4 regions of the Enterobacter sp. CFEC122 genome follow, and region 2 is predicted to be linked to each of the others. Evidence: predicted binding sites of a transcription regulator. Region 2 holds the regulator's gene; each other region holds the start of a gene.
The links. Region 2 encodes sigma-54, which starts transcription at its own class of promoters, with help from an activator protein. Its sites were predicted from a motif close to GTTGGCACANNTTTCGCTNT; they were not measured.

Region 1 (7,128 bases), on a different contig from region 2:
CGGACGCCCTATCTGCGTCAACGCCGCTGCGGACATTCTGCGTAGCCTGTATGTCGACACCTCCCCCATGCGCGGCGAAATTCAGGATATCGAACCGGAGCAGATTCACCTCGCCATTAAAGAGGCGCGCGTGCTTGAGCAGAGCGCGGAGAGCGTGCCGGATTATGGCAAGGCAATCAACATTAAGACCAAGCGTGGCGTCATCAAGCCGCGTACGCCAAACCAGGCGCAGTATATCGCCAATATTCTCGACCACGACATCACCTTCGGCGTGGGGCCGGCGGGTACGGGTAAAACCTATCTGGCCGTTGCCGCGGCGGTCGATGCGCTGGAGCGTCAGGAAATCCGGCGTATCCTGCTGACCCGCCCTGCCGTTGAAGCCGGTGAAAAACTGGGCTTCCTGCCTGGCGATCTGAGCCAGAAGGTCGACCCGTATCTCCGTCCTTTATACGATGCGCTGTTCGAAATGCTGGGCTTTGAGAAGGTCGAGAAGCTCATTGAGCGTAACGTGATCGAAGTGGCCCCGCTCGCCTACATGCGCGGCCGTACGCTGAACGATGCGTTCATCATTCTCGATGAGAGCCAGAACACCACCATCGAACAGATGAAAATGTTCCTGACGCGTATTGGCTTTAACTCGAAAGCGGTGATTACCGGCGACGTCACGCAGATCGATCTTCCGCGCAGCACCAAATCGGGCCTGCGCCACGCCATCGAAGTGCTGGCCGAGGTCGATGAAATCAGCTTTAACTTCTTCCACAGTGAAGACGTGGTACGCCACCCGGTGGTCGCGCGTATCGTTAACGCTTATGAAGCCTGGGAAGAGGCAGATCAGAAGCGTAAGGCCGAAGTGGCCGCAGAACGTAAGCGCGAAGCGCAGGAGCAAGAACAGAAATGAGTCAGGTGATCCTCGATTTACAGCTGGCCTGTGAAGACAATTCCGGCATGCCAGATGAGGCACAGTTTCAGAAATGGCTGGATGCCGTTATCCCCCAGTTTCAGGAAGAATCAGAAGTCACGATTCGCCTGGTGGATGAAGCAGAAAGCCATGAGCTTAACCTGACCTATCGCGGGAAAGATAAGCCGACCAACGTGCTCTCTTTCCCGTTCGAAGCCCCGCCGGGCATCGAGATGCCGCTGTTGGGCGATCTGATCATCTGCCGCCAGGTGGTTGAACAGGAAGCTAAAGAGCAGCAGAAACCTCTTGAAGCCCACTGGGCGCACATGGTGGTACACGGCAGCCTGCATCTGCTCGGCTACGATCATATTGAAGACGACGAAGCGGAAGAGATGGAGTCCCTCGAGACAGAGATAATGCTTGCTCTGGGCTATGAGGATCCGTACATTGCCGAGAAAGAATAGTCAGTCACCGGACTGACTCCCCTGCCGCCACGAAAGGACATCGCGTGGCGGTAAACATTGAACTAACAAGAGAACCCTTAACAAACGCCATGAGCGACGACAATTCACACAGTAGCGACACGACAACCAGTAAAAAGGGATTTTTCTCCCTCATTCTGAACCAGCTTTTCCACGGCGAACCGAAAAACCGTGATGAACTGCTGGAGCTGATTCGTGATTCCGGGCAAAACGACCTTATCGACGAAGATACGCGCGAAATGCTCGAAGGGGTTATGGACATCGCCGACCAGCGCGTTCGCGATATCATGATTCCCCGCTCGCAGATGATCACCCTGAAACGTAACCAGACGCTGGACGAGTGTCTCGATGTCATCATCGAATCCGCCCACTCGCGTTTCCCGGTCATCAGCGAAGACAAAGATCACATCGAAGGGATTTTGATGGCGAAAGATCTGCTGCCGTTTATGCGCAGCGATGCCGAAGCCTTCAGCATGGAAAAAGTGTTACGCCAGGCCGTGGTTGTGCCGGAAAGTAAACGTGTGGATCGGATGCTGAAAGAGTTTCGCTCTCAGCGTTACCACATGGCGATTGTTATTGATGAATTTGGTGGCGTCTCCGGTCTGGTCACGATCGAGGATATCCTTGAGCTGATCGTGGGCGAAATCGAAGATGAGTATGACGAAGAAGAGGATATCGACTTCCGTCAGCTCAGCCGCCACACCTGGACCGTGCGGGCGCTGGCCTCCATTGAGGACTTCAACGACGCCTTCGGGACCCACTTCAGCGATGAAGAGGTCGATACCATTGGCGGGCTGGTGATGCAGGCCTTTGGCCACCTCCCGGCGCGCGGAGAGACCGTTGACATCGACGGTTACCAGTTCAAAGTAGCCATGGCCGACAGCCGACGTATTATACAGGTTCACGTCAGAACGCCGGACGACTCACCGGTGCCAAAACTGGAAGATTAATGTAAATGGCATTTGCCCCATTGCTTGAACGCCAGCGCGTCCGTTTGCTGCTGGCGCTGTTACTCGGAGCCAGCGGTACGCTGGCTTTTTCTCCTTACGATATCTGGCCTGCGGCCGTTCTCTCCCTGATGGGGCTTCAGGGTTTGACCCTGAACCGTCGTCCGGTACAGGCTGCCGCTATTGGCTACTTCTGGGGACTGGGGCTGTTTGGCTCAGGGATTAACTGGGTCTACGTCAGCATCGCGCAGTTTGGCGGTATGCCGGGCCCGGTAAACGTCTTCCTGGTGGTACTGCTCGCCGCGTATCTCTCGCTCTATACCGGTCTGTTCGCCGGCATCCTTTCTCGCCTGTGGCCCAAAACCACCTGGCTGCGCGTCGCCATTGCCGCGCCGGTGGTCTGGCAGATCACGGAATTCCTGCGCGGCTGGGTGCTGACCGGCTTCCCGTGGCTGCAGTTCGGCTACAGTCAGATTGACGGCCCGCTGAAAGGCCTGGCGCCGGTCATGGGCGTTGAGGCCATTAACTTCCTGCTGATGGTCGTTAGCGGCCTGCTGGTATTAGCGCTGGTTTCACGATGCTGGAAACCGCTGGCTGTGGCGCTGGTGCTGTTCGCCCTGCCCTTCCCGCTGCGCTATATCCAGTGGTTCACGCCGGAGCCCGCGCGCGCCATGCAGGTCTCCATGGTGCAGGGGAATATCCCGCAGTCGATGAAGTGGGACGAGAAAGAACTGCTGAATACGCTGAAGATCTACGCCAACGCCACCGAAGAGGTGATGGGTAAATCGCAGCTGATTATCTGGCCGGAGTCTGCTATTCCCGATCTGGAGATCAACCAGCAGCCGTTCCTCAACATGATGAACGACCTGCTGCTCTCGCGTGGCAGTACGCTGATCACCGGCATTGTCGATGCGCGTCTGAATCAGCAGAACCGCTACGACACCTACAACACCATCATTACGCTCGGCAAAGACAGCGAATACAGCTACCACTCCACCGATCGGTACAACAAGAACCACCTGGTGCCGTTTGGTGAATTTGTGCCGCTGGAGTCAATTCTTCGCCCGCTGGCCCCGTTCTTCGATCTGCCGATGTCCTCCTTCAGCCGCGGACCGTACGTTCAGCCTCAGCTGCATGCGCACGGCGCAGCCCTGACGGCGGCCATCTGCTACGAAATCATTCTCGGCGAGCAGGTGCGCGATAACTTCCGCCCGGATACGGACTATCTGCTGACCATCTCTAACGATGCCTGGTTTGGTAAATCAATCGGCCCGTGGCAGCACTTCCAGATGGCACGCATGCGCTCCCTGGAGCTGGCCCGTCCGCTGCTGCGCAGCACCAACAACGGCATCACCGCCGTGATTGGTCCGCAGGGTGAAATCCAGGCCATGATCCCACAGTTCACCCGAGAAGTGCTGACCACCAACGTCACGCCTACCACCGGGCTGACGCCGTACGCCCGCACCGGCAACTGGCCGCTGTGGATCCTGACCGCGCTGTTCGGCTTTGGCGCGGTGCTGATGAGCCTGCGCCAGCGTCGTCGATAATCCCTCCTCTTCCTGCCGGGTGGCGCTGACGCTTACCCGGCCTACTGTTTCGCTTTTGTAGGTCGGGTAAGCGTTAGCGCCACTCGGCAATTCTCTCCAGACTTCAATTCTGGCACGCCTATTGCTTTGTTTATTCAGGTGAACGCAGTTTGGCTTACTGTGCAACTTTGTCGCACCAGCGTAGATCATCGGTAGCACCGAAACGGTGCAACGGGAGATATTTGCCTCTGAATGGTGCGGCGTGCTTCGCAAAAATAAACAATAACGCAGCAAAATCTTTACATTAAGCCAGACTAAATGTTAACAAGCTTGCATAACACTGCACTCGCATTGCGCGAGATATAACAACATCACAATGGGTATCAATGCGTCGCTGGCGCTGATAAAAAAGGAGTTGGGTATGCAATTACGTAAACTGGCCACAGCAATGCTGGTTTTGGGGATGTCCGCAGGCGTGGTTCACGCTGAAGACGCTCCGGCAGCAGGCAGCACTCTCGACAAGATTGCCAAAAACGGCGTTATCGTGGTCGGCCACCGTGAATCTTCTGTCCCGTTCTCTTACTACGACAACACGCAAAAAGTCGTGGGCTATTCACAGGATTACTCCAACGCCATCGTTGAAGCTGTGAAGAAAAAGCTGAACAAACCTGACCTGCAGGTGAAGCTGATCCCCATCACTTCACAGAACCGTATTCCGCTGCTGCAAAACGGCACCTTTGACTTCGAGTGTGGCTCCACCACCAACAACCTCGAGCGTCAGAAGCAGGCTGCCTTCTCCGACACCATCTTTGTTGTGGGCACCCGCCTGCTGACGAAGAAAGGCGGTGAGATCAAAGACTTCGCTGACCTGAAAGGGAAAGCGGTCGTTGTCACCTCCGGGACCACGTCTGAAGTGCTGCTGCACAAGCTGAACGACGAGAAGAAAATGGATATGCGCATCATCAGCGCGAAAGACCATGGCGACTCCTTCCGTACCCTGGAAAGCGGTCGTGCCGTCGCGTTTATGATGGACGACGCCCTACTGGCAGGCGAGCGTGCGAAAGCGAAGAAACCAGACAACTGGGATATCGTCGGTACCGCGCAGTCGAAAGAAGCCTACGGCTGTATGCTGCGTAAAGACGATCCGCAGTTCAAAAAGCTGATCGATGACACCATCGCCCAGGTGCAGACCTCAGGCGAAGCGGAAAAATGGTTCGACAAATGGTTCAAGAACCCGATTCCACCAAAAAACCTGAACATGAATTTTGAACTGTCAGACGACATGAAAGCGCTGTTCAAATCTCCAAATGACAAGGCTCTTAACTAATTAGAACAACAGGGGCGGGATCTCCTGCCCTCTCGATTGTCGGGAAGCATGGACAGACTATACGTTGAGTGGTCGTTCCCCACTCAGCGCGAAAAATGAGCTTCTCACCAATCTTCGAGGGTAGCGCTGCTACCCTTTTTTTTCTGGAGTTTATTATGTCAATCGACTGGAACTGGGGCATATTCCTGCAACAAGCCCCGTTCGGCAACACCACCTATCTTGGCTGGCTGTGGAGCGGCTTTCAGGTCACCGTGGCATTATCGATAACGGCGTGGATCATCGCGTTTCTTGTCGGTTCTCTGTTCGGTATTCTGCGCACCGTCCCTAACCGTTTTCTTTCAACACTCGGCACCCTGTACGTGGAACTGTTCCGTAACGTTCCGCTGATCGTGCAGTTCTTTACCTGGTATCTGGTTATCCCGGAACTGCTGCCGGAAAATATTGGCATGTGGTTCAAGTCGGAACTGGATCCGAATGTGCAGTTCTTTGTCTCCTCCATGATGTGTCTGGGGCTGTTTACCGCTGCGCGCGTTTGCGAGCAGGTGCGTGCCGCCATTCAGTCATTACCCCGCGGACAAAAAAATGCGGGTCTGGCGATGGGGTTAACCCTGCCACAAACCTACCGCTACGTGCTGCTGCCTAACGCCTACCGCGTCATCGTTCCACCGATGACCTCCGAGATGATGAACCTGGTGAAAAACTCGGCCATCGCCTCGACCATCGGCCTGGTTGATATGGCCGCGCAGGCGGGCAAGCTGCTGGATTACTCCGCTCACGCGTGGGAATCCTTCACCGCGATCACGCTCGCCTACGTTCTGATTAACGCTTTCATCATGCTGGTGATGAACCTGGTTGAACGCAAAATTCGCCTGCCGGGCAACATGGGGGGCAAATAATGTACGAATTTGACTGGAGTTCTATCGTTCCATCCATGCCTTACCTGCTTGATGGACTGATGATTACCTTAAAAATCACCGTCATTGCCATTATCGTCGGTATCGTCTGGGGCACCCTGCTGGCCGTTATGCGCCTGTCGAGCTTTAAGCCGCTCGCCTGGTTTGCGACCGCCTACGTTAACGTGTTCCGCTCCATCCCGCTGGTAATGGTGCTGCTGTGGTTTTACCTGATTGTGCCCGGCTTCCTGCAAAACGTGCTGGGGCTGTCGCCAAAAACCGATATCCGTCTGATCTCGGCGATGGTGGCGTTCTCAATGTTTGAGGCCGCTTACTACTCGGAGATTATCCGTGCAGGCATTCAGAGCATCTCCCGCGGGCAATCCAGCGCCGCGCTGGCGCTGGGGATGACGCACTGGCAGTCCATGCAGCTCATTATTCTGCCGCAGGCGTTTCGCGCCATGGTTCCGCTCCTGCTGACCCAGGGAATTGTGCTGTTCCAGGATACGTCCCTGGTCTACGTGCTGAGCCTGGCAGACTTCTTCCGTACCGCGTCCACCATCGGTGAGCGTGATGGTACGCAGGTTGAGATGGTGCTCTTTGCGGGAGCGGTCTATTTTGTGATTAGTTTAAGCGCGTCGCTGTTGGTCAGCTGGCTGAAGAAAAGGACGGTACAATGATTTCCCTGAAAAATGTTTCTAAATGGTATGGGCACTTTCAGGTGCTGACCGACTGCTCCACCGAAGTGAAAAAAGGCGACGTGGTAGTGGTGTGCGGACCGTCCGGTTCCGGTAAATCGACGCTGATCAAAACCGTCAATGGTCTGGAGCCGGTCCAGCAGGGCGAGATCGTCGTCAACGGTACCAAAGTCAACGACAAGAAAACCAATCTTGCCCAGCTTCGCTCTCACGTTGGTATGGTGTTCCAGCATTTTGAGCTGTTCCCTCACCTCTCCATTATTGAGAACCTGACGCTGGCCCAGGTGAAAGTGCTCAAGCGTGATAAAAAAGCGTCGCGCGAGAAAGGCCTGAAGCTCCTGGAACGCGTTGGCCTCT
Region 2 (7,128 bases):
GATGGCGACCAGTTGCTGGGTGTGGTACATATGCATGATCTGCTGCGCGCAGGCGTAGTGTAATGAAGGATAAGACAATGAGTAATGCGGGTGCATCCCTTGCAACCTGTTATGGTCCGGTCAGTACGCAGATGATGGCAAAGGCGGAAAACATTCGTCTGCTCATCCTCGATGTGGATGGGGTTCTCTCCGACGGCCTGATTTACATGGGCAATAATGGTGAAGAGCTGAAGGCGTTTAACGTTCGCGACGGCTATGGTATCCGCTGTGCGCTCACCTCGGGGATTGAGGTGGCGATCATCACCGGGCGAAACGCTAAACTGGTAGAAGACCGCTGTGAAACTTTAGGTATTACCCATCTGTATCAGGGTCAATCCGATAAGATGGCGGCGTTCAATGATTTACTGGGTAAACTGGCTATCGCACCGGAAAACGTGGCCTACGTCGGGGACGACCTGATTGACTGGCCGGTGATGGCTGAAGTTGGGCTGAGCATCGCCGTTGCCGATGCGCATCCGCTGCTGATCCCGCGCGCCGACTACGTTACCCACATCAACGGTGGCCGCGGCGCTGTCCGTGAAGTCTGCGATCTGCTTCTGCTGGCGCAGGGCAAGCTTGATGAGGCCAAAGGGCAATCGATATGAGTAAAACCAGACGTTGGATTATCATTTTGCTTTCGCTTGTCGCACTGGTATTGATTGGCGTGGACCTTGCCGATCGCGACGATACGCAAACGGAAGTGATCAACAATACCGATCCAACCTATAAAAGCGATCACAGCGACACCGTGGTCTACAGCCCGGAAGGTGCGCTGAACTATCGCCTGATTGCCCAGCATGTTGAATATTTTTCCGATGATGGCGTTTCATGGTTTACCCAACCTGTGATGACCACATTTGATAAAGACAAAGTGCCGACGTGGTCAATTAAGTCAGATCGGGCCAAACTGACAAATGACCGTATGCTTTATCTGTATGGCCACGTTGAAGTCAACGCCCTGACCGCTGACTCGCAACTGCGAAAAATTACGACGGATAATGCCCAGATCAACCTGGTAACCCAGGACGTGACGTCGCAGGATCTGGTCACACTGTATGGCACAACATTTAATTCCAGCGGTTTAAGAATGCGCGGGAACTTACGCAGCAAGAACGCCGAGCTGATTGAAAAGGTTAGAACCTCCTATGAAATTCAAAACAAACAAACTCAGCCTTAAAGTAATTATCGCCAGCGCGATGCTGGCGGCCAGTCTCCCCGCGCTTGCTGTAACGGGCGATACCGACCAGCCGATCCATATTGAGTCCGACACCCAGTCTCTCGATATGCAGGGTAACGTCGTCACCTTCACGGGTAACGTCGTCATGACCCAGGGCACCATCAAAATCAACGCCGACAAAGTGGTCGTGACCCGTCCGGGTGGCGAGCAGGGCAAAGAGATTATCGATGGCTATGGTAATCCGGCGACCTTCTACCAGATGCAGGACAACGGCAAGCCGGTGAAAGGCCGCGCTACGCACATGCACTATGAGCTGGCGAAGGATCTGGTCATCCTGACCGGGAATGCGTATCTGGAACAGCTGGACAGCAACATTACCGGCGACCAGATTACCTATCTGGTTAAAGAGCAAAAAATGCAGGCCTCCAGCGAGAAAGGCAAACGCGTGACCACCGTACTGGTTCCGTCGCAGCTGCAGGACAAAGGCAAGGGCCAGGCCCCGGCACAGAAGAAGAGTAACTAATTCGTTATGGCAACATTAACTGCAAAAAACCTCGCGAAGGCCTATAAGGGCCGCCGTGTCGTAGAAGATGTCAGTCTGACCGTCAACTCCGGCGAAATCGTGGGGCTGCTTGGCCCGAACGGTGCGGGTAAAACGACCACCTTCTACATGGTCGTGGGTATTGTGCCGCGCGATGCCGGCAACATTATCATTGACGATGAAGACATCAGTCTTCTGCCGCTGCACGCGCGCGCGCGTCGCGGGATCGGCTATCTGCCGCAGGAAGCCTCCATTTTCCGTCGTCTCAGCGTTTACGACAACCTGATGGCGGTCCTGCAAATTCGTAACGACCTGACCAACGAACAGCGTCAGGATCGTGCCAACGAGCTGATGGAAGAGTTCCACATTGAGCATCTGCGCGACAGCCTCGGTCAGGCACTCTCCGGGGGCGAACGCCGTCGCGTTGAGATTGCGCGTGCGCTGGCCGCAAACCCGAAATTTATCCTTCTGGATGAACCGTTTGCGGGCGTTGACCCCATCTCCGTTATCGACATTAAACGTATCATTGAGCACCTGCGCGACAGCGGGCTTGGCGTACTGATTACCGACCACAACGTGCGTGAAACGCTGGCCGTATGTGAACGCGCCTATATTGTCAGCCAGGGCAATCTGATCGCCCACGGTACGCCGCAGCAGATCCTCGAAGACGATCATGTTAAGCGCGTCTATCTTGGGGAAGACTTCAGACTCTGATAGGGTAGAGGTAACGTAACGCCGAACCGGAGAAAAATGCTCTGAACATGAAGCAAGGTTTGCAATTAAGGCTCAGCCAACAACTGGCGATGACGCCGCAGCTACAGCAGGCAATTCGCCTGTTGCAACTGTCCACGTTAGAACTTCAGCAGGAGCTTCAGCAGGCGCTGGACAGTAACCCCCTGCTGGAACAAACCGATCTTCATGACGAGGTAGATACCCAGCAATCGCAGGATACTGAAGCGCTCGATACCGCGGATGCACTCGAACAAAAAGAGATGCCCGACGAGCTTCCGCTTGATGCCAGCTGGGATGAAATCTACACCGCCGGAACCCCTTCCGGTACGCGTGCAGACTACCAGGACGATGAGCTACCGGTCTATCAGGGCGAAACCACCCAGTCGCTGCAGGATTACCTGATGTGGCAGGTGGAACTCACCCCCTTCTCCGATACCGACCGCGCGATTGCCACGTCGATTGTCGATGCCGTTGACGACACCGGCTATTTGACCGTCACCCTCGACGATATACTGGAAAGCATGGGCGACGACGAGATTGAGCTTGAGGAAGTCGAAGCCGTTCTGAAGCGCATCCAGCGTTTCGATCCGGTAGGCGTAGCCGCAAAAGATCTGCGCGACTGCCTGCTGATTCAGCTTTCTCAGTTCAGCAAAGAGACGCCATGGCTCGAGGAGGCGCGCGCGATCATCAGCGATCATCTGGATCTGCTGGCGAACCACGATTTCCGCACCCTGATGCGCGTCACGCGCCTGAAAGAAGAGGTGCTGAAAGAAGCGGTGAATCTGATCCAGTCGCTCGATCCGCGCCCCGGTCAGTCGATCCAGACCAGCGAGCCCGAGTACGTGATCCCGGATGTACTGGTCAGAAAACACAACGGCCGCTGGGTCGTTGAACTGAATTCAGACAGCATCCCTCGCCTGCAAATCAACCAGCAGTATGCCTCCATGTGCACCAGCGTGCGTAACGACGCCGACAACCAATATATTCGTAGCAATTTGCAGGAAGCGCGATGGCTGATCAAAAGTCTGGAGAGCCGAAATGATACGCTGCTACGCGTCAGCCGCTGTATTGTCGAACAGCAGCAGGCTTTCTTTGAGCAGGGCGAAGAGTATATGAAACCGATGGTGCTGGCGGATATCGCCCAGGCCGTCGAGATGCATGAATCAACCATTTCCCGTGTCACCACGCAGAAGTATCTGCACAGTCCACGCGGTATTTTTGAGCTTAAGTATTTCTTCTCCAGCCATGTGAATACCGAGGGCGGCGGCGAAGCGTCGTCAACGGCCATTCGTGCTCTGGTGAAGAAGTTGATCGCCGCGGAGAACCCCGCGAAGCCACTAAGCGACAGTAAGTTAACCACCATGCTGTCCGATCAGGGTATTATGGTGGCACGTCGTACTGTTGCGAAGTATCGAGAGTCTTTATCCATTCCGCCGTCCAACCAGCGTAAACAGCTGGTCTGACACAACCGATAAGGAAGACACTATGCAGCTCAACATCACTGGACAAAACGTCGAAATTACTGAGGCTTTACGCGACTTTGTGAACGTGAAGTTTGCAAAACTCGAGCAGTATTTCGAAAGGATCAATCAGGTCTACATTGTGTTGAAAGTGGAGAAAGTGACTCATATCTCGGATGCCACCCTGCATGTTAACGGGGGGGAACTGCATGCCAGTGCGGAAGGGCAAGACATGTACGCTGCTATCGACGGCTTGATTGATAAGCTTGCGCGACAGCTCAATAAACATAAAGATAAACTGAAACAACACTAATTGTCCGGGCAGTTAACGGGTGCAGGACGGCCTGTTGTGAAACACAACAGGCCATTTGTACAGTTAGCGCTTAGGTGAAATTATGATGAACAACGATTCCGCTCTTCAACTGAGCAATGTCCTTAACCAGGAATGTACCCGCAGTGCGGTTCACTGCCAGAGCAAAAAACGTGCGCTGGAAATCATCAGTGAACTGGCCGCAAAACAGCTGGGCCTGCCGCCGCAGGTGGTGTTCGAAGCGATTCTGACCCGCGAAAAGATGGGCAGTACCGGTATCGGCAACGGCATCGCAATCCCGCACGGCAAGCTGGAAGAGGATACCCTGCGTGCCGTCGGTGTGTTTGTGCAGCTTGAAACACCGATCGCCTTTGATGCCATTGATAACCAGCCCGTCGATCTCCTCTTCGCGCTGCTGGTGCCTGCTGACCAGACGAAAACCCATCTGCATACGCTGTCGCTGGTCGCCAAACGTCTGGCTGATAAAACCATTTGCCGTCGACTGCGCTCGGCTCAAAGTGATGAAGAGCTTTATCAAATTATCACCGAAGCAGAAGGCAATCAGGATGATGCATAACCAGGAGATGGCCTTCACATCTGTTGTCCTGAGGAGAAACGGAACATGGTGCTGATGATTGTCAGCGGTCGTTCAGGGTCGGGGAAATCCGTGGCTCTGCGCGCGCTGGAAGACATGGGTTTTTACTGCGTCGATAACCTTCCGGTCGTGTTGTTGCCCGACCTGGCCCGTACGCTTGCCGAGAGACAGACCTCGGCTGCCGTCAGTATCGACGTTCGTAACATGCCGGAATCGCCAGAGATCTTCGAGCAGGCCATGAGTAACCTGCCTGACACGTTCTCGCCTCAGCTGCTGTTCCTCGATGCAGACCGTAATACCCTGATTCGCCGCTACAGCGACACCCGTCGTTTGCACCCGCTTTCCAGTAAGAACCTCTCCCTGGAGAGCGCAATCGATGAAGAGAGCGATCTGCTGGAGCCGCTGCGTTCTCGCGCCGACCTGATTGTCGACACCTCTGAGATGTCCGTTCACGAGCTGGCGGAAATGCTGCGTACCCGGTTGTTGGGTAAACGCGAGCGCGAACTGACGATGGTGTTCGAATCCTTTGGCTTCAAGCACGGTATCCCGATTGATGCGGATTATGTTTTCGACGTGCGCTTCCTGCCGAACCCACACTGGGATCCGAAACTGCGTCCTATGACCGGTCTGGATAAACCCGTCGCGGCCTTCCTCGACAGGCACACAGAAGTTCACAATTTTATCTACCAGACGCGAAGCTACCTTGAGCTATGGTTACCTATGCTGGAGACAAACAATCGTAGCTACCTGACGGTAGCGATTGGCTGTACCGGCGGTAAACATCGTTCGGTTTATATCGCCGAACAGCTGGCCGACTATTTCCGCTCGCGCGGGAAGAACGTTCAGTCCCGTCATCGCACGCTGGAAAAACGTAAAACATGACCGTAAAACAGACCGTTGAGATCACCAATAAGCTGGGCATGCATGCGCGCCCGGCGATGAAGCTGTTTGAGCTGATGCAGGGTTTCGATGCAGAAGTTCTGCTGCGGAATGACGAAGGTACCGAAGCGGAGGCGAACAGCGTCATTGCTCTGCTGATGCTGGATTCCGCCAAAGGGCGTCAGATTGAAGTCGAAGCCACCGGCCCCCAGGAAGAGGAAGCGCTGGCGGCGGTGATTGCGCTGTTTAACGCAGGGTTCGACGAAGATTAAGGTCTCTGCCCTTCAGGCGGGTGGCGCTGCGCTTACCCGCCCTACATAAGTTTGTTGCTCTCCATAAACCCTTCTCCTCCCAACTGACGCATCTGGCGCATAATCCACGCCTGACGGCTTCGCACGTACCCTGAGGGGGCACTGGCTTTAAAACGGATGGGATTAGGCAGAACAGCCGCGAGCAGCGCCGCCTCAGACATGCTCAGCTTGCTGGCGGGTTTATTAAAATAGCGTTGTGATGCAGCTTCGACACCAAATACCCCGTCGCCAAACTCGGCAACGTTGAGATACACGGTCAGAATGCGCTTTTTGCTCCAGACCGTTTCCATGCCCAGGGTGAGCCCCGCTTCCAGCCCCTTTCGCACCCAGCTGCGGCCGTCCCACAGAAACAGATTTTTGGCCGTCTGCTGCGACAAGGTTGACGCGCCGCGCACGCGGTTTTCATGGCGTTCGTTATGCGCCAGCGCCTTCTCAATGGCCGCAACGTCGAACCCCCAGTGCTCAGGGAATTTCTGATCCTCCGCTGCGATGACCGCCAGCCCCATAAACGGAGAGATCTCGTCCATGCTTACCCAGTCAGAATGGGCAACATAGCCGAAATCGCCGCTGAGCCACGCGCCGAGCTGACGCTCAACCATCACGGCAGAGAACGGGACCGGCATAATGCTGAACACGGCCAGCCCGCCTCCCCAGAACACCGCCATGACGAGAACGATGCGTAGAAGAAGGCGTTTCACCCATGCGCCTGCGGAAAACGGACGCCTCATTCCGTCAGCACCAGCACGCGGGCGACCAGTTTTTCAATGCCCACGGCGGCTTCCGCGATATTCTTCGCCAGCATATACGCAGGCGTGGTGACAATCTTGTTATCTTCATCAACCACAATGTCATCCACCGGGCACGGAACGTGTTCGCCCCCCATTTCTTCGACAATCTCTGCGGTATCAATATCCGTCCCGATGGTCACGCGCAGCGGGAAATCAAAAATTTTAGGCAACATCGCCGGTGCGATACAGATAAAGCCCAGCGGTTTCCCTGCCGCATGCATGGCCTGCGACAGCGCTTTGAGATGAGGATCGATCTGACACTCCGCGCCCTGCGCGGCAAAGGTACTGAGATTTTT
Region 3 (7,128 bases), on a different contig from region 2:
CACGAATTTGCCAACTACTGGAATTTCAAAGTAACGGATGCATTTTTCTACACCTTTGAACCGCACTTTTTCCAGCGGGTGAATGACTACCACAGCAAAAATGGCAAAGACCATCACTGGGAAATTACCAATAAGTTTAGCTATAAGATCGACAGAAACTGGCTGCCGTACCTCGAACTGCAGTGGCTGGACAGATGGAATGATTACAACCGGGAGCAGTACCGGATCCGTTTAGGGCTACGGTATTCGTTCTAATAAAAAAAGCCGCTGATCGCTCAGCGGCTTTTTCGTTGCCGGGTGGCGCGTGCGCATACCCGGCCTACGGCATAACCGAATTACTCTTCTTTCGCACCGCGCATAGCACGTTTACGATCGTTCTCGGTCAGGTGACGTTTACGGATACGGATAGACAGCGGAGTCACTTCTACCAGTTCGTCGTCATCGATGAATTCCAGAGCCTGCTCCAGGGTCATCTTGATCGGTGGAACCAGAACCGTTGCTTCGTCAGTACCGGACGCACGCATGTTGGTCAGTTTCTTACCGGTCAGGCAGTTTACGGTCAGGTCGTTAGAACGGCTGTGAATACCGATGATCTGGCCTTCGTAAACTTCAGCACCGTGACCCAGGAACAGCTTACCGCGATCCTGCAGACCGAACAGCGCAAACGCAACCGCTTTACCCTGACCGTTGGAGATCAGTACGCCGTTGTTACGCTGGCCCACTTCGCCCGGACGCACGTCGTCGTAGTGGCTGAAGGTGGAGTACAGCAGACCGGTACCAGAGGTCATGGTCATGAACTCAGAACGGAAGCCGATCAGGCCACGGCTTGGGATCACGTAGTCGAGACGTACGCGGCCTTTGCCGTCTGGATTCATGTTTTTCAGGTCGCCTTTACGCTCACCCAGCGCCTGCATCACAGAACCCTGGTGCTGCTCTTCAACGTCCAGCGTCACGTTTTCGAACGGCTCTTGTTTACGGCCGTCGATTTCGCGGAAGATAACTTTCGGACGGGAAACCGCCATCTCGAAACCTTCACGACGCATGTTTTCGATCAGAACAGACAGGTGCAGCTCACCACGACCGGATACGCGGAAGGCATCAGCGTCTTCGGTTTCTTCAACGCGCAGCGCAACGTTGTGCACCAGCTCTTTGTTCAGGCGGTCAAGGATCTGACGAGAGGTAACGAACTTACCTTCTTTACCACAGAACGGAGAGGTGTTGACGTTGAAGAACATGGTAACGGTTGGTTCATCAACAGACAGGGCTGGCAGCGCTTCCACGTTCTGCGGATCGCAGATGGTGTCAGAGATGTTCAGCTCGCCCAGACCGGTGATCGCGATGATGTCGCCCGCTTCAGCCAGATCGCTGTCGATACGCTCCAGACCCAGGTGAGTCAGCACTTTGCCAACTTTACCGTTGCGGGTTTTGCCTTCGCTATCGATGATAGTAACCTGCTGGTTTGGCTTCACTTTACCGCGTTTGATACGGCCGATACCGATGACGCCAACGTAGTTGTTGTAGTCCAGCTGGGAGATCTGCATCTGCAGTGGACCATCCAGATCAACATCCGGTGCCGGTACGTGATCGACAATCGCCTGATACAGCGGGGTCATGTCTTCCGCCATATCTTCGTGGTCCAGACCCGCGATACCATTCAGCGCCGAAGCGTAAATGATAGGGAAGTCCAGCTGTTCGTCGGTCGCGTCGAGGTTAACGAACAGGTCGAATACCTGATCAACAACCCAGTCAGGACGTGCGCCAGGACGGTCAACCTTGTTGATAACAACAATTGGTTTCAGGCCATGGGCAAATGCTTTTTTGGTCACGAAGCGCGTTTGCGGCATTGGGCCGTCAAATGCGTCAACCACCAGCAGCACGGAATCCACCATGGACATCACGCGCTCAACTTCACCACCGAAGTCGGCGTGCCCTGGGGTATCAACGATGTTGATACGGTAGTCATTCCATTTAATAGCGGTGTTTTTCGCGAGGATAGTAATCCCACGCTCTTTCTCCAAATCGTTGGAGTCCATCACACGCTCTTGAGTTTCGGCACGTGCATCAAACGTACCGGATTGCTGCAGCAGCTTATCAACCAGGGTAGTTTTACCATGGTCAACGTGCGCGATGATGGCGATGTTACGCAAATTTTCGATCACAACTTTGCCTCAGGCATTAGAAATAGCGCGTTATTGTACACGGATTAATCGCACTACAAAACAGGATCACAAACATCCTCCGCAAACAAGTATCGCAGAGATGCTTTGTGATCGCTTTCACGGAGCGAAAAAGGGCACTTTAACGAAAATTGCACCAATATGGTGCTCGGTGTTCACACTGAAGCACTATACTGGTGCAACATTACCATTGTGGTGCAGCCCTTTTGCACTATGGTGCGCATGATAACGCCTTTTTGGGGTGTTTTAAAAGTTGGCACAGATTTCGCTTTATAAAAATTACATGGCAACAGCCAGTACAAACAGAAACTGAAGACCTCGTTACCACGACGACAATGACCAATCTGGAGAGTTAAGTATGTCCGCTGAACACGTTTTGACGATGCTGAACGAACATGAAGTGAAGTTTGTTGATCTCCGCTTCACCGACACCAAAGGTAAAGAACAGCACGTCACAATCCCTGCTCATCAGGTGAACGCCGAATTCTTTGAAGAAGGCAAAATGTTTGACGGCTCCTCCATTGGTGGCTGGAAAGGCATTAACGAATCCGACATGGTTCTGATGCCAGATGCAACCACTGCGGTCATTGATCCGTTCTTCGAAGAACCTACCCTGATCATCCGTTGCGACATCCTCGAGCCAGGCACGCTGCAGGGCTACGACCGCGACCCACGTTCTATCGCGAAACGCGCTGAAGAGTACCTGCGTTCTACCGGCATCGCGGACACCGTTCTGTTCGGGCCAGAGCCAGAGTTCTTCCTGTTCGATGACATCCGTTTTGGTGCCTCTATCTCTGGCTCCCACGTGGCTATCGACGACATCGAAGGCGCATGGAACTCCTCCACCAAATACGAAGGTGGTAACAAAGGTCACCGTCCAGGCGTGAAAGGCGGTTACTTCCCGGTTCCTCCGGTCGACTCTGCACAGGACATTCGTTCCACCATGTGTCTGGTGATGGAAGAGATGGGCCTGGTTGTTGAAGCTCACCACCACGAAGTGGCGACTGCGGGTCAGAACGAAGTGGCTACCCGCTTCAACACCATGACCAAAAAAGCGGACGAAATTCAGATCTACAAATACGTTGTGCACAACGTTGCGCACCGTTTCGGTAAAACCGCGACCTTCATGCCAAAACCAATGTTTGGCGACAACGGTTCCGGTATGCACTGCCACATGTCTCTGTCCAAGAACGGTACCAACCTGTTCTCTGGTGACAAATATGCCGGTCTGTCCGAGCAGGCGCTGTACTACATCGGCGGCGTAATCAAACACGCTAAAGCGATCAACGCCCTGGCGAACCCAACCACCAACTCCTACAAGCGTCTGGTCCCGGGCTACGAAGCGCCAGTGATGCTGGCCTACTCTGCGCGTAACCGTTCTGCTTCTATCCGTATCCCGGTGGTGGCGTCTCCTAAAGCGCGTCGTATCGAAGTTCGCTTCCCGGATCCAGCGGCTAACCCATACCTGTGCTTCGCAGCACTGCTGATGGCCGGTCTGGACGGTATCAAGAACAAGATCCACCCAGGCGAAGCGATGGACAAAAACCTGTACGACCTGCCGCCAGAAGAGGCGAAAGAGATCCCACAGGTTGCTGGCTCTCTGGAAGAAGCCCTGCAGGCGCTGGACGCAGACCGCGAGTTCCTGACCGCAGGTGGCGTATTCACTGACGACGCTATCGATGCTTACATCGCCCTGCGTACTGAAGAGAACGACCGCGTGCGTATGACGCCGCATCCGGTTGAGTTCGAACTGTACTACAGCGTTTAATTAAGTTGTTTTACCCGGCGTGACAAGCGCCGGGAGTAGTTGCCGTGGAAACTTTTAGCCCATCTCCGGATGGGCTTTTTTCTCCACCAACAACCTGATCTCACGCGCTTTTGACGCCGAAAACGCTATACTGCACTAAATTAGTGCAAACGACTCCAGGAGACTGCTGAATGGCAACTGGCACGCTGCCCGATGCTGGGCAGATCCTCAATTCTTTGATTAACAGCATTTTGCTGGTGGATGACGAGCTGGCCGTTCATTACGCCAACCCGGCGGCACAGCAGCTGCTCGCCCAAAGCGCACGCAAACTGTTCGGCACCCCGCTTCCGGAACTTCTGAGCTATTTTTCGCTGAATATTGGCCTGATGCAGGAAAGTTTACAGGCGGGCCAGGGTTTCACCGATAACGAAGTGACGCTGGTGATCGACGGGCGCTCGCACATTCTGTCGCTGACCGCGCAACGTCTTCCCGAAGGCTTGATCCTGCTGGAAATGGCGCCGATGGATAATCAACGTCGCCTGAGCCAGGAGCAGCTTCAGCATGCGCAGCAAATTGCCGCCCGAGACCTGGTGCGCGGCCTGGCACATGAAATCAAAAACCCGCTGGGCGGATTACGCGGCGCGGCGCAGCTTTTGACCAAGGCGCTGCCCGACCCTGCGCTGGCGGAGTATACCAACGTCATCATCGAGCAGGCGGACCGCCTGCGGAATCTGGTTGACCGTCTTCTCGGGCCACAGCAGCCGGGAATGCACGTCACAGAAAGCATCCATAAAGTGGCCGAGCGGGTAGTGAAGCTCGTCTCGATGGAGCTGCCAGAGAACGTCACGCTGGTGCGTGATTACGACCCAAGCCTGCCGGAACTGGCCCATGACCCGGATCAGATTGAGCAGGTCCTGTTGAACATTGTGCGCAATGCCCTGCAGGCGCTGGGACCGGAAGGGGGCGAGATTATTTTGCGCACCCGCACCGCCTTCCAGCTCACGTTACACGGCGTGCGCTATCGGCTTGCGGCCCGTATCGACGTCGAGGATAACGGCCCCGGTATTCCATCGCATCTTCAGGACACTCTGTTCTACCCGATGGTCAGCGGCCGTGAAGGCGGAACCGGCCTGGGCTTATCCATTGCCCGCAGTTTGATCGACCAACACTCTGGAAAAATTGAATTTACCAGTTGGCCGGGACATACCGAGTTTTCGGTTTTCCTGCCGATTAAAAAATAAAGGTGACGTTTATGCAACGAGGGATAGTCTGGGTAGTCGATGACGATAGCTCCATCCGTTGGGTGCTTGAACGCGCGCTCACAGGGGCAGGATTAAGCTGCACGACGTTTGAGAGCGGCAGCGAAGTGCTCGACGCACTCACCACTAAAACGCCCGATGTTCTGCTGTCGGATATCCGTATGCCGGGCATGGACGGGCTGGCGCTGTTAAAGCAGATCAAACAACGCCACCCTATGCTTCCGGTCATCATAATGACGGCTCATTCCGATCTGGATGCCGCGGTGAGCGCTTACCAGCAAGGGGCATTCGATTATCTGCCCAAACCGTTTGATATCGACGAAGCGGTGGCGCTGGTTGAGCGCGCGATTAGCCATTATCAGGAGCAGCAGCAGCCGCGCCACGCGCCCGATTTTGGGCCAACCACCGACATCATCGGCGAAGCGCCGGCGATGCAGGACGTGTTTCGCATTATTGGCCGTCTGTCCCGCTCCTCCATCAGCGTCTTGATTAACGGCGAATCGGGGACAGGTAAAGAGCTTGTGGCGCATGCGCTGCATCGCCACAGCCCGCGGGCAAAAGCGCCGTTTATCGCCCTGAATATGGCGGCGATCCCGAAGGACTTGATTGAATCCGAACTGTTCGGCCATGAAAAAGGGGCGTTTACCGGCGCAAATACCATTCGCCAGGGACGCTTCGAACAGGCTGACGGCGGCACGCTGTTCCTGGATGAGATCGGCGATATGCCGCTGGACGTTCAGACCCGTCTGCTGCGCGTGCTGGCCGACGGGCAGTTTTATCGCGTGGGCGGTTATGCGCCGGTGAAGGTGGACGTGCGTATTATCGCCGCGACCCACCAGAACCTGGAGCAGCGCGTGCAGGAAGGCAAATTCCGGGAGGATTTATTCCATCGTCTGAACGTCATTCGCGTTCATCTGCCGCCGCTGCGTGAACGCCGGGAAGATATTCCCCGCCTGGCGCGTCATTTCCTGCAGGTGGCCGCCCGCGAGCTGGGCGTAGAAGCCAAGCAGCTTCACCCGGAAACCGATGCTGCCCTCACCCGCCTCGCGTGGCCGGGCAACGTGCGTCAGCTGGAAAATACCTGCCGCTGGTTAACCGTGATGGCTGCCGGTCAGGAAGTGCTGATTCAGGATTTACCGGCCGAGCTGTTTGAGGCGACCGCGCCGGAAAGCAGTAGCGGACACGCGCTGCCGGACAGCTGGGCGACGCTGCTGGCGCAGTGGGCTGACCGCGCGCTGCGTTCCGGTCATCAAAACCTGCTGTCAGAGGCTCAGCCTGAGATGGAGCGTACGCTGTTGACCACCGCGCTTCGTCATACCCAGGGTCATAAGCAGGAAGCCGCTCGCCTGTTAGGATGGGGACGCAATACCCTGACGCGCAAGCTGAAAGAGCTGGGAATGGAGTAATATCCGCGCTTGTGTAAAGGTTATTAATTGAGCGCAAATTGCCGTTATTTTGCGCTTTACTGTTCCGATGAGTTTTGTATGATCGTGCCCGGAAATTGGGGGTGAACATCATGCTGGAAACATTCGTGAATATGCTCTCTAGCGGAGCCGCTGAAAGCCACACGCCACAAACCGCCGTTGCGGCGGTGCTGTGTGCGGCGCTGGTTGGGCTGTTTAGCTAGCGAGTTGGCGATGAAAAGCCGGGTGGCGCTTCGCTTACCCGGCCTACATTTCGCACTTTTGTAGGCCGGGTAAGGCGAAGCCGCCACCCGGCATTGCAGTTTAAATCACCCGCGAGAACTGCTGCATACGCGCTTTCTGACGCAGATACGCGTCGAAGCACATGCAGATATTGCGGATCAACAGGCGCCCTTTTGGCGTGACCTCAATCGCGCTCTCCGACACATCCACCAGCCCGTCTTTCGCCAGCGGCGCCAGCAGCTTCAGGTCTTCCGCGAAATAATCGCTGAAGTTCAGCGCCCACTGCGCTTCCACGTCCC
Region 4 (7,128 bases), on a different contig from region 2:
CGGAAAAAGCTTCTGGGGCGGGCTGCGTCTCGGCTGGATCCGCGCGTCCTCGCGCACGATCGCCACGCTTGCCCAGACGCGCGATACGCTGGATTTAGGCTCGCCGCTGCTGGAACAGCTAGCGGCGCTGTGGCTCATCAACAACAGCGAGACGTTTCTACCCGCACGCCGCAAAATGCTGGCGGAACGACGCGATCGATGCGGTGAACTGCTGCGTGAACATTTCCCGGAGTGGACATTCCATGAAGCAGAGGGCGGGCTCTCATACTGGATTGAGCTCCCCGGCATGCTGGCGACGCAGCTTGCCGCGCGGGCTGAGATTCTGGGGATAAATCTGGGGACCGGTACGCGGTTTGGTTTATCGGGTGCGTTTGACCGCTATTTGCGGATGCCCTTCTCGCTCGAGCCGACAGAACTTGAACAGGCGCTGCTGAGGATTAAACCGTTATGGCTCGCCCTGAATAAAAACGTGCCACCTGTAAAACGCAGCGTGATTTAATAGCAAAAAGTTTGAAGCCGATCATAAAAAATAAAAACTGCTGACTGTCATGGATACAGTCAGCAGTTTTCACCAGTCCGGAATTAATGCTGAGCAGGAATAGGAAACCCTTTAAGTGAAATAACGAAGTTTTCACCGTCTTTCTTTATTTTTGCGCCAGTATCACACCAGTCAGACGCAATACGAAAGAACTCATCACTTCCGACATTCCAGCCAAGACGTACATGCTTCACGTAGCCTGAACGCAACAAATCGCAGGCCTCTTTGTAGTCACTGGCAGTTGACAGTTGTTGTTTCATTTTCTCTTCTTCAGAAGTTTACGTAGAGCCTTGATTTCTTTAGGAGTAAATGGAGAAATATTCTCTTCTTCCGTATGCTGATTATCAATATCCTCTTCCGATACTCCCGCCTCTTCTACTGCCTCGAACGCCAGCAGCAGCAGTTTCTCTGTCGTCACGCTTAAATTCTCGTTATTCACTTCCGCATAGTGGCGAAGCCTTTCTTTTAGCGCGTCATCAATCTTAACGTTTAATACCGCTGTAGCCATGTTTGTCACTTCCCTTCGGAATAAGTACTTTATTTAATACACGAAGTTAACAATGTTATCCAGATATATATTTTTTTGAGTTATGCCAGAAAATAGACGGCCAAGGATAAAATGCCCGACTATTATTACAAGTTTATGACATTAATATTTCAGCGCGATGAAATATATATTACACGCTATAGGCATAATCTTATTAGGGAATAACGTCAGGGAAGAGGCAAAAATCAGGGAAGAACGCAGAGGCTCAGAAATGGGTGGGGGCCCTGCCAGCTACATCCCGGCACACACGTCGTCTGCCCTGGCTGCTTCCTTCCGGACCTGACCTGGTGAACAGAGTAGCGTTGCGGGAGAACCAACAGAGCCCCCATTGAGAGCGTTGATAACCAACGCGCTGGCGCATTATCCCTGTGCGAAGGCCCAATTGCAAGCCGCCAGGAACCGGATGCTGGTTTCTTGCGCAAACAGGCGCAGCAATCAGGGCGATCTTCGTTTACCATGGCTCTCCAGAAACTCCCCGCAGGTGAAGGTATGGACGAGCAGGACTCTTTTCCACAGCGCGTATGGCAAATCGTGGCTTCAATCCCGGAAGGCTATGTCACCACCTATGGTGATGTCGCGCGCCTGGCCGGTTCCCCGCGCGCGGCGCGACAGGTTGGAGGCGTCCTGAAACGACTGCCGGAAGGCAGTACGCTGCCCTGGCATCGGGTGGTGAACCGTCATGGTGCCATCTCACTCACCGGGCCGGATCTCCAGCGTCAGCGTCAGGCGTTACTTTCAGAAGGGGTGCAGGTGTCAGGGTCGGGTCAGATCGATTTGCAGAAGTACCGGTGGGTGTACTGACCCCTCTCCCGAAGGAGAGGGGAATAACCCTATTACATCTGCGTCGGTGGGGTTGGCAGAGACGGCTGATTGGTTTGCGGTGCGACCGGCACTTCGGTCTGCTGTACTGGCACCAGGTTCAGGTCGATTTTGGTTCCACCGTTGTTAATCGCTTCCTGGACCGTATCGGTGATAAACACCAGCTTACCGTTGATGGTGACCGCTGCGCTCAGCAGAATACGGGCATTAGGCTGCACGTCCGATGGGTTATACGGCAACACGAAGCTAAACGGCGCCTGTTTGCCTTCAGTACGGACGGCACGCTGGGCCACGACTTTCGACGGCGCGTCGGCCAGGGAAGCATCAGACAGCGTCACCGTTAATACCGCATCCGGCGGCAACGCAACTTTCTGTTTAATCCAGATGGTACCGGAAACGTTAGGCTGCTGAATGGACTGCTGCGAAAGGGTATTAATCCCGTTCGGGTCAGCTGCTGGCACTGGCACCTGGGCGCTCTTACCGGCACAGGCGGACAACGCCACCGCAATCGCTACACCACTTAGCATAGGCACGAGTTTCATTGAAGTCTCCTTATCATCAATGCACCAGCGGGATCGATCCCATCCGATGTCGTTTCAATCACATAACGTTTTTAAGTGTGGCACAACTCACTGATTAATGCCTGAAATCATCCCGATATTCAGATTATTCTACCCATCGGACCACTTTCATTTCTGCGTTATACTCTGCCTATCTTTCGCTACGGCGTTTATTGAGGACAACTATGAGTCAGGCACTGAACAATCTGCTGACATTACTGAATCTGGAAAAAATTGAGGAAGGACTCTTTCGCGGACAGAGCGAAGATTTAGGCTTACGCCAGGTCTTCGGTGGGCAAGTCGTTGGACAAGCGCTGTACGCTGCAAAGGAGACTGTCCCGGCAGACCGTCTGGTGCATTCATTCCACAGCTACTTTTTACGCCCTGGCGATAGCGCCAAACCCATCGTGTATGACGTTGAAGTTCTGCGAGACGGCAACAGCTTCAGCGCGCGCCGCGTCGCGGCCATCCAGAACGGTAAGCCGATCTTTTACATGACCGCCTCTTTCCAGGCACCGGAGCCGGGCTACGAGCATCAGAAGGTCATGCCCCCTGCCCCCTCGCCGGACGATCTTAAATCGGAAACGGATATCGCTCGCGCATTGGCGCATCTGCTGCCGCCGCAGGTTAAAGAGAAGTTTCTCTGCGATAAGCCGCTTGAGATCCGCCCCGTCGAGTTCCACAACCCGATGAAGGGCCACACCGCCGAGCCAAAGCGTCAGGTGTGGATCCGCGCCAACGGCACCGTGCCGGAAGATTTCCGCGTCCATCAGTATCTGCTGGGCTATGCGTCTGACTTCAACTTCCTGCCGGTGGCGCTGCAGCCGCACGGCGTCGGATTCCTCGAAAAAGGGATGCAGGTCGCGACGATCGATCACTCGATGTGGTTCCACCGTCCCTTCAACATGAACGAGTGGCTGCTCTACAGCGTGGAGAGTACGTCGGCATCCAGCGCCCGCGGGTTTGTGCGTGGGGAGTTTTATACTCAGGACGGCGTGCTGGTCGCTTCAACGGTGCAGGAAGGGGTGATGCGTAACAGAGGTTGATGTAAAAGCCCGGTGGCGCGATGCTTACCGGGCCTACGTTTTGTGCTGTTGTAGGCCGGGTAAGGCGAAGCCGCCACCCGGCAAGACACTCAGATCATGCGTTATACGCATTCTCGCCGTGGCTGTTCACATCCAGACCTTCGCGCTCCTGCTCTTCCGGTACGCGCAGACCGACCGTCATGTCCGCCAGCTTGTAGCCGATGAAAGCGACGACTGCAGACCACACCACGGTGATAGCGATACTTTCCAGTTGCACCAGCACCTGATGAACCATAGTGACGCCTTCTGCGTAGCCCACGCCACCGAGCGATTTCGCCGCGAAGATACCGGTCATGATACAGCCGACAATCCCGCACACGCCGTGCACGCCGAACACATCGCAAGGGTCATCCACGCGCAGAACTCGTTTCAGTGCGGTGACGCCCCACAGACCCGCCAGACCCGACACCAGGCCGACCAGCAGCGCACCGCCGACACCGACATAACCACACGCAGGGGTGATACCAACCAGACCGGCAATCGCACCTGAACAGGCACCCAGCAGAGAAGGTTTCCCGCGTACCGCCCACTCGCCAAACACCCAGGAGAGGATTGCACCCGCCGTGGCTACAACGGTGTTCACGAAGGCCAGCGCGGCGATTTCGTTCGCGGCACTGGCTGAGCCGGCGTTGAAGCCAAACCAGCCAAAGTAGAGGATCGCAGTACCGGTAAAGACCATCGGCAGGTTGTGCGGTTTGAACGCCTCTTTACCGAAGCCCACGCGTTTGCCTATCAGATAAGCACCCACCAGACCCGCGACCGCGGCGTTAATGTGGACAACGGTACCGCCCGCGAAGTCCAGCGCGCCGTGCGTGGCCAGCAGACCACCGCCCCAGACCATGTGCGCAATCGGCACATAGGAGAGCGTCAGCCAGACCACCACGAAGATCAGGACCGCAGAGAAACGAATGCGCTCGGCGAGCGCGCCCACAATCAGCCCGACGGTAATGCAGGCGAACGAGCCCTGGAACGCCACGTGAATATACTGATAGAAGCTGCCCATCAGCGCGGTCAGTTCAATGTTTTTCAGCATCACCCAGTCGAAGTTACCAAAGAACGCGTTACCCGTGCCGAACGCCAGAGAGTAACCGTAAACCACCCAAAGCACGCAGACCAGTGCAAACGTCACGGCAACCTGCGTCAGCATGGAGAGAACGTTTTTGCCACGGATCAGACCGCCGTAGAACAGCGCAATGCCCGGAATGGACATGAACAGCACCAGCGCGGTGCTGATCATCATAAAGGCGTTATCGGCTTTGTCGGCCACCGCAGGGGCAGCAGCCAGCGCCAGGCCCGGCAGCAGCGCCAGCGAACCCAGACCCGTTTTAAGTGTTGCTATCTTCATTTTCTCGATCCCTATCACTGTGTGCCAGGCGTTAATTACAGTGCCGCTTCGTCAGATTCGCCGGTACGGATGCGAATGACGCGCTGCAGTTCGGCAACGAAAATTTTGCCGTCGCCAATTTTGCCGGTGTAGGCCGCTTTGCTAATGACATCAATGACTTCATCAAGCTGATCGTCAGCAATCGCGACATCAATTTTTACTTTTGGCAGAAAGTTAACGCTGTATTCCGCCCCGCGATAAAGCTCGGCATGACCCTTCTGACGACCAAAGCCTTTCACTTCGGTGACAGTCAGTCCCTGAATACCCATTGAAGACAATGCTTCACGCACGTCTTCGAGTTTGAATGGTTTGATTACAACCGTAACCAGCTTCATAGATCCCCTCCAGTCAGAATTCGGTAATGGCCGCAGCTTACGCGGAAGGTATTGCAAGGGATGTGCCAGAAATGAAAACGTGAGGGAATCGCGGTGCGATGTGCGTTACACGGTTCTGATAAATGAACCGGTGAAAAAAAACGCACCATGCCGGTGCAGGGTGCGTTTCAGTTTTGCACCAACAGGAATGACTGTTAGCGCGGCGCCTCATTTTAGTGCATCAGGCGCTAAGGGACTCTTCATCACGCACGCTGGCGGCCAGCTCTTCGCCCGCCAGCTGCAGCTGGTACATCTGCCAGTAGCGCCCTTGTGCTTCCAGCAGCTCGCGGTGCGTACCGCGCTCCACGGCCTGTCCGCGATGCAGCACCAGAATCGTGTCCGCGTCGACGATGGTGGAGAGCCGGTGAGCAATCACCACCAGCGTCGTGTGGTCGCGTACGGCGGCCAGCGCCTGCTGAATCGCCTGCTCGGTTCCAGAATCTATGCTGGCCGTGGCTTCGTCCAGAATCAGCACCTGCGGCGTTTCAATCAGGACGCGCGCCAGCGCCAGGAGCTGTTTTTGCCCCACGGAGAGATTGTTGCCCTGCTCGCCCAGCTTCGTGTTGATCCCGTCGCTGAACCCGCGCGCCAGCTCTGCCAGCTGCACCGTTTCCAGTACCGCCCAAACCTGCGCTTCTGAATAGTCCCGTCCCAGGGTTACGTTGGCGTAGAAGGTATCGGCCAGCACGACCGGATCCTGCTGCACCATCGCAACGCCTTTGCGTAACACCGTGTGGCTAAGCGACGCGAGCGGACGTCCGTCGAGGCGGATTTCGCCTTGCGTGACCGGATAGTAGCCCATCAGCAGGCTGGCGAGCGTGCTTTTACCGCTGCCGGTATGGCCCACCAGCGCGACGAAACCGCGTGACGGCACATCGAGCATAATCTCCTGCAACACCAGACGGTCTTCGCGATAGGCAAATGAGACGTTATCAAAGGTGATAGCCCCGCTTTGCAGAGGTCGCTCGTCATTGCCGTAGGCCTGGCGCGGCCTGTCCATCAGCTCAAAGACGCGCTCACCGGCGACAACCGCCTGTTGCAGCATCGATTGCTGCGTAGTGAGTTCGATCAGCGGCTCGTTAAGGCGTCCCAGATAGCTAATGAAAGCGTACAGCACACCCACTTCAATCGTACCGTTTGCGCTCAGGCCAAAGAGCATCAGCAGCCCGCAAAGCACCAGCGCCGAGAACAGGCTCAGCAGCGGTCGCAGCAGGAAACCGTCCAGGCGCAGCGTCTGCATACGCGCCATATAGTGCGAACGGCTGGCTTCGCCCATGCGCTCGCCAAAGCGCGCCTGCTGGCGGAACTGCTGGATGACGCTCATGCCGTTGATCACTTCGTTGAAGCCATCGTTGATATCGGCCAGATAGGCGCGCACCCGGCGCACAATTGGCGTGCTGTAACGCTGGTAAATCACCATGACGATCAGCACCGCCGGGAAGATGGTGATCGCCACCAGCGCCATGCGCCAGTCGAGGCTGAACATCGCCACCAGCATCGCGCCAATCAGCGCCGCGCTGCGCAGCACGGTTGCCACCACGGTGACGTACAGATCGCGGATCACCTCGGTATCGTTGGTCACGCGCGAAATCACCTGCCCAACCGGCTGGATATCAAACTCGCTGAGCGGCTGGCGAAGCGCCGCGTCCATCACATCGGTACGCAACTGCTGAACCACGCCCACGGCTGCACGGTTAAACAGCAGCGACTGCGCATAGTGCAATCCTGCCGCCATCAGCTGTAAGCCAACGTAGGCCACGCCTAACCCCGCCACCAGCCCGAGCGGCAGGTAGCTTTTGGCGACCATATTGTCGATGAAAT

Region 1: a site for sigma-54 is predicted at 3,983-4,002, ahead of ACVCAM_RS19230 (amino acid ABC transporter substrate-binding protein). Genes of this name have one in related genera too.
Region 3: a site for sigma-54 is predicted at 2,430-2,449, ahead of glnA (glutamate--ammonia ligase). Genes of this name have one in related genera too.
Region 4: a site for sigma-54 is predicted at 5,319-5,338, ahead of glnK (P-II family nitrogen regulator). Genes of this name have one in related genera too.

What each region holds. Positions count from the first base shown of each region.
Region 1 is NZ_JBRIQR010000031.1:38,122-45,249, reverse strand. It holds gene ACVCAM_RS19250 (PhoH family protein) at 1-898, shown strand, start outside; gene ybeY (rRNA maturation RNase YbeY) at 895-1,362, shown strand; gene corC (CNNM family magnesium/cobalt transport protein CorC) at 1,452-2,330, shown strand; gene lnt (apolipoprotein N-acyltransferase) at 2,336-3,874, shown strand; gene ACVCAM_RS19230 (amino acid ABC transporter substrate-binding protein) at 4,275-5,180, shown strand; gene gltJ (glutamate/aspartate ABC transporter permease GltJ) at 5,336-6,076, shown strand; gene gltK (glutamate/aspartate ABC transporter permease GltK) at 6,076-6,753, shown strand; gene ACVCAM_RS19215 (amino acid ABC transporter ATP-binding protein) at 6,750-7,128, shown strand, end outside.
Region 2 is NZ_JBRIQR010000006.1:74,039-81,166, forward strand. It holds gene kdsD (arabinose-5-phosphate isomerase KdsD) at 1-63, shown strand, start outside; gene kdsC (3-deoxy-manno-octulosonate-8-phosphatase KdsC) at 78-644, shown strand; gene lptC (LPS export ABC transporter periplasmic protein LptC) at 641-1,216, shown strand; gene lptA (lipopolysaccharide ABC transporter substrate-binding protein LptA) at 1,185-1,739, shown strand; gene lptB (LPS export ABC transporter ATP-binding protein) at 1,746-2,471, shown strand; gene rpoN (RNA polymerase factor sigma-54) at 2,519-3,952, shown strand; gene hpf (ribosome hibernation promoting factor) at 3,975-4,262, shown strand; gene ptsN (PTS IIA-like nitrogen regulatory protein PtsN) at 4,345-4,836, shown strand; gene rapZ (RNase adapter RapZ) at 4,882-5,736, shown strand; gene npr (PTS phosphocarrier protein NPr) at 5,733-6,005, shown strand; gene mtgA (monofunctional biosynthetic peptidoglycan transglycosylase) at 6,047-6,772, opposite strand; gene elbB (isoprenoid biosynthesis glyoxalase ElbB) at 6,769-7,128, opposite strand, start outside.
Region 3 is NZ_JBRIQR010000041.1:24,964-32,091, forward strand. It holds gene ompL (porin OmpL) at 1-255, shown strand, start outside; gene typA (ribosome-dependent GTPase TypA) at 336-2,159, opposite strand; gene glnA (glutamate--ammonia ligase) at 2,536-3,945, shown strand; gene glnL (nitrogen regulation protein NR(II)) at 4,116-5,165, shown strand; gene glnG (nitrogen regulation protein NR(I)) at 5,177-6,589, shown strand; gene ACVCAM_RS21705 (YshB family small membrane protein) at 6,700-6,810, shown strand; gene hemN (oxygen-independent coproporphyrinogen III oxidase) at 6,911-7,128, opposite strand, start outside.
Region 4 is NZ_JBRIQR010000002.1:153,120-160,247, reverse strand. It holds gene yczR (MocR-like transcription factor YczR) at 1-499, shown strand, start outside; gene ACVCAM_RS02625 (hypothetical protein) at 583-798, opposite strand; gene ACVCAM_RS02620 (hypothetical protein) at 795-1,046, opposite strand; RNA gene ffs (signal recognition particle sRNA small type) at 1,308-1,404, opposite strand; gene ACVCAM_RS02610 (MGMT family protein) at 1,542-1,886, shown strand; gene ACVCAM_RS02605 (YbaY family lipoprotein) at 1,919-2,446, opposite strand; gene tesB (acyl-CoA thioesterase II) at 2,650-3,510, shown strand; gene amtB (ammonium transporter AmtB) at 3,605-4,894, opposite strand; gene glnK (P-II family nitrogen regulator) at 4,930-5,268, opposite strand; gene ACVCAM_RS02585 (SmdB family multidrug efflux ABC transporter permease/ATP-binding protein) at 5,489-7,128, opposite strand, start outside.